DNA from 2 places in the Pseudalkalibacillus nanhaiensis genome. Region 1 is predicted to be linked to the other one. Evidence: predicted binding sites of a transcription regulator. Region 1 holds the regulator's gene; the other holds the start of a gene.
The links. The regulator CtsR, encoded in region 1, represses protease genes until heat stress. The targets are predictions, from matches to a motif close to ATGGTCAATAAAGGTCAAACA.

Region 1 (2,207 bases):
TGTTCCAACGTTCGTCGGACAGCTGGTCAGATAGCCGTGCTTTTCATCAAAGGCGTAGTTCACTTTTTCCTCGAACCAATCGTCGATTCCACTTGCCAACGTCAGTGCTTCTGACAATTGGAAGCCTGGGAATAGACATTGGATTCGAATATGATCTTCCTCATTGATCATGATACTGATTGATTCATCCTCACTCATCAGGACACCCGACTTCTTTGGGTCTTCCGCAAGATTCGGACTGATAAGATGTTTTTCAACCAGAACCCTTTTTTCGATTGGTTTCAGCTGATCGACATCAAAATACGTTAACCGCCCTACCGATCCATAGGATTCATCTGCATAGTGCTGACGAATCTGTTGATTGACTTCTTCGGCTTGTTGTTCGTTGGCTACCATCGGAAATACATGATTCTCCAGATTCCGGGCTAAACGGATACGACTGCTTAAGACAATATCTGAGTCCGGACCTTCCCGTTTCATCCAGGGGCTGATTGCTTCACTCATGAATCGTTCTAAAGACAATCTTAATCCCTCCCCTCAAGCCGCTGTTGCATCGATCGGATACGATCTCTCACCTCAGCAGCTTCTTCGAATTCTTCCTGGGCGATAAGCTGCTGTAGCTTTTCTCGTAACTGATTGATCTTTTTACGTTCCAGAAGATCGTTACCGAGGCGTTTGGGTATTTTTCCGGAATGGTCCGTGTTGCCTCCATGGATTCTCTTGAAGATTGGATCGAGCTTGGAAGCGAATGTCTTATAACAATTCATGCAACCGAATCGACCAATCTTGGCAAATTCCGGATAGGTCATCCCACATTGTGAACATTGGGTTACTTGTTTACTTCGTGCAGCAGTACCGGGATCGCTGAGCGGTTGTTCAAAGTTTAATAGACCTGATAGCAGATTATGAATAGAAAAAGAATTAGACCCTGGTATGAAATCCCCTTTTTCCTTCGCACACTGTTCACAAATATGAAACTCATTTTTTTCACCGTTGATGATTTTTGTGAAGTGCAAAGTGGCTGGTCGCTGTTGGCATTCCTGACAATACACGCCTTACACTCCCCTCAGTCTTTATACTTTAAGCTTTGGATCATGGATTTTAATAGATTTGCCCGTAATTCATCCCGGTAGGGCAAAACGATATTTATGGTGGAGCGATCCATGACACTTTTCATAAGCCGTGCTTCTCTTATGCTGATGATTTCTTCTTCTAAAAGTCGTAAAATGATATTCTCAGCTGCAGATTGATTGATTCTTGTTTTGATGAGACGGAGTATTTGATCAAGTAAGATCGTCGAACTATCTGTTTCGACCTTTATGATCCGGATGTAACCTCCTCCTCCTCTTTTACTTTCCACGATGAAGCCTTTCTCAATCGTAAACCTCGTATTTATCACGTAATTGATTTGTGAAGGGACACACTGAAACTTTTCTGCTATTTCACTTCTTTTTATTTCAATTGCCTTTGTGTTACTTTCATTTAAGATTTCCCTTAAATACGCTTCAATGATGTCTGAAATATTCTTCATCCCATTTTTGCCCCTCCTCACACTCTGACTTTGACTTTCTTTGACTATAATTATAAACATTTGCGCAAAACTTGCAAATGTTTTATCTGTCACCATTATTGACAGAGTCAGGGAGGAATAAACGCAAAATTACTCTGTTGCAAATACTTTATGAACGTAATCAATCGATTGTATCTTGTCATAGACCTCTGGAAGCTTTTTTGTATTTGAAACCTGAATTTTGAAGGAATACTTGATTAGAGGAACAGATGCATCATTAGGATGATCGTCGACCGACATACTCAAAATCGGCACTTTACATGACTCCAGCTCGTTTACGATTGTAGATAAGGATACTTCCTTGTTTTCTACAATGACAGTGACATGATGGAACCTCTGCTTCCGTAAGTAAAGATCCTCGAATTTGTTGAGGAATAGTAAGCTCGCGATCATAACCGTCGTGGTGAAGATCGCTTCATAGTACATCCCGATCCCGACAACAAGTCCAATCCCTGCTACGACCCAGATCGAAGCAGCAGTCGTAAGACCACGCACTGTCACACCATGTACAAGGATTGTTCCAGCCCCTAGGAACCCGATGCCACTGACCACATATGCTGGCAGACGGGAAGGGTCGAAGCCTTGCACTTGTTCATGTGTACTTAAAAAATCTTCGAATCCGAAGATGGATAAAAGC
Region 2 (2,207 bases), 730 kb from region 1:
TTTTAGAACCTGCTTCATCCATGAGGTCGATCGCTTTGTCTGGTAGGAAGCGATCCTGGATGTAGCGTTTTGATAGCGTTACACAAGCTCTGAGCGCTTCATCTGTGTAACGGATTTCGTGGTACTTTTCATACTTCTCTTTCAACCCTTGTAGGATTTCCACAGCTTCATCTTCTGTCGGCTCCTTGACCATTACAGGTTGGAAACGACGTTCAAGAGCTGCATCTTTTTCGATTTGACGATATTCTTTAAGCGTTGTTGCACCAACGACTTGCAGCTCTCCACGTGCAAGCGCAGGTTTCAGGATGTTTCCTGCGTCCATGGAACCTTCCGCAGATCCAGCACCAACTAGGAGATGGATTTCATCTACGAAAAGGATCACGTTCTTGCGTTCTTTTACTTCTGAAATGAGCTGTTTCATACGTTCTTCGAATTGACCTCGAATTCCAGTGTTGGCAACGAGTGAAGAAACGTCCAGGATATAGACTTGCTTGTTCAACAGCTTCTTCGGTGCCTCTTGGTTTGCGATTTTCAACGCAAGTCCTTCTGCAATCGCTGTTTTACCTACACCCGGTTCACCGATTAGAACAGGGTTGTTCTTGTTTCGGCGGTTCAATATCTCTGTGACGCGTTCTACTTCCTTGTCACGACCGATGACCGGATCGATGAGACCAGCTTTTGCTGCATCTGTCAGATTACGGCCAAGGTCGTCTAGTAGACCGCCTCCATTTTGACCTTTACCAGGTGAAGCTTGTCCAGCTTGTTCCTGATGTCCCATGAAATCATTCATATTGAATCCGCCCATGTTATTGCCCATGAAAGGATTCATATTGCTAGGCTGCTTCATTTCATTTTGGATTTCTTTATAACATTTCGGGCAGAGTCTGATCTGCTTCGTAATTCCATTTATGTGAAGAGTCATTCGTACATTGGCTTCGTTTACTTGACAGTGTTGGCAACGCATAATAATGACCTCCTTGTTCATGTAGAGTTTTTGATTGAAGTTTTTATGAACCCTTAACTTTTATCAAAAATTGACTTTGACTATCTTTGACCTTTGTCTATAGTATAGTTTGACCTTCTTTGACTTTCAAGTATTTTGTTTCACTTTTTTTTGCCAATTTTTGATGGTTTTTTGATGGTAACAAGATGTATGGGATGTATGCAAAGAACGTGCTTATCCGAGGCTAGTTACTCGCAATGACCTAGGGTCTTCGATATAGTGAAAGAGCAGAATCGCTTTTTAGGAGGTACATAATATGAAGGTTTTAGCGATACACGGTAGTGCAAGACCGAACGGAAATACAGAACAGCTTACACAAAAAGCGTTGGAAGGATTGGACGCGACACACATCCACTTAAGGGATTACACGATCCAACCGATTGATGACCTCCGCCATGAGCCTGGTGGGTTCCAACCGGTTGATGACGATAATGATAAGATTGTCGATATGATTTTTGACCACGATGTCATCGTCTTCTCAACGCCTGTTTACTGGTATGGGATGTCCGGTTTGATGAAGGACCTCGTCGATCGGTTCTCTCAGAATTTGCGGGACGAACGCTACGATTTTAAAGCTGAATTACGAAAAAAGAAGGCATATGTCATTTGTTGTGGAGGGGACGACCCAAAAATCAAAGCCTTGCCACTCATCCAACAGTTCAATTACATTTTTGATTTCATCGATTTGGAATTCGGCGGTTATATCATCGGGAAAGCAGTCAAGCCTGGTGAAATATCTGAAGACAATCTCGCAAACCAGCAAGCCCTAGAGCTAAATAAACAATTGAAGCAGACGTAAAAAAGGACAGCCATTTGGCTGTCCTTTCCTTATTTAGAATTCCTGTTTTTCTCGATCAGGTAAGTCTTCATCTCGCAACTTGTTTGCACCCTTTGCCAATTCCTCTGCTATCTCGATGTCCGGCAAACTTTCCTTAGGTGTCTGGTTATGATGCTTCGTCTTATCATTCAATTGCTTACGCTTTGTCATCGGAACGCCCTCCTGTTTTTTCACTCTGTTTATAGTTTGAACGGAGCGCGCCGACTGTATGCACCTGAAATTATTTCAACGGGATCTTGATGCTTTTCAAGAAATCTTTCATATAGAGCCTCATCGGTTTGCTCATCTTATTCGCGATGATCTGCGTCCATGTGTGTGTGCGCTCTCCTTGTGTCCGTACTCGATAGTAGTCTGCGATATCTTCAT

Region 2: a site for CtsR is predicted at 1,071-1,091, ahead of V1497_RS04315 (ATP-dependent Clp protease ATP-binding subunit). Genes of this name have one in related genera too.

The regions. Positions count from the first base shown of each region.
Region 1 covers NZ_CP143541.1:113,325-115,531, reverse strand. Annotated here, with positions in the region: gene V1497_RS00615 (protein arginine kinase) at 1-522, opposite strand, end outside; gene V1497_RS00610 (UvrB/UvrC motif-containing protein) at 525-1,052, opposite strand; gene V1497_RS00605 (CtsR family transcriptional regulator) at 1,067-1,531, opposite strand; gene V1497_RS00600 (MgtC/SapB family protein) at 1,661-2,207, opposite strand, start outside.
Region 2 covers NZ_CP143541.1:839,183-841,389, reverse strand. Annotated here, with positions in the region: gene V1497_RS04315 (ATP-dependent Clp protease ATP-binding subunit) at 1-964, opposite strand, end outside; gene V1497_RS04310 (NAD(P)H-dependent oxidoreductase) at 1,260-1,802, shown strand; gene V1497_RS04305 (hypothetical protein) at 1,836-1,991, opposite strand; gene nfsA (oxygen-insensitive NADPH nitroreductase) at 2,062-2,207, opposite strand, start outside.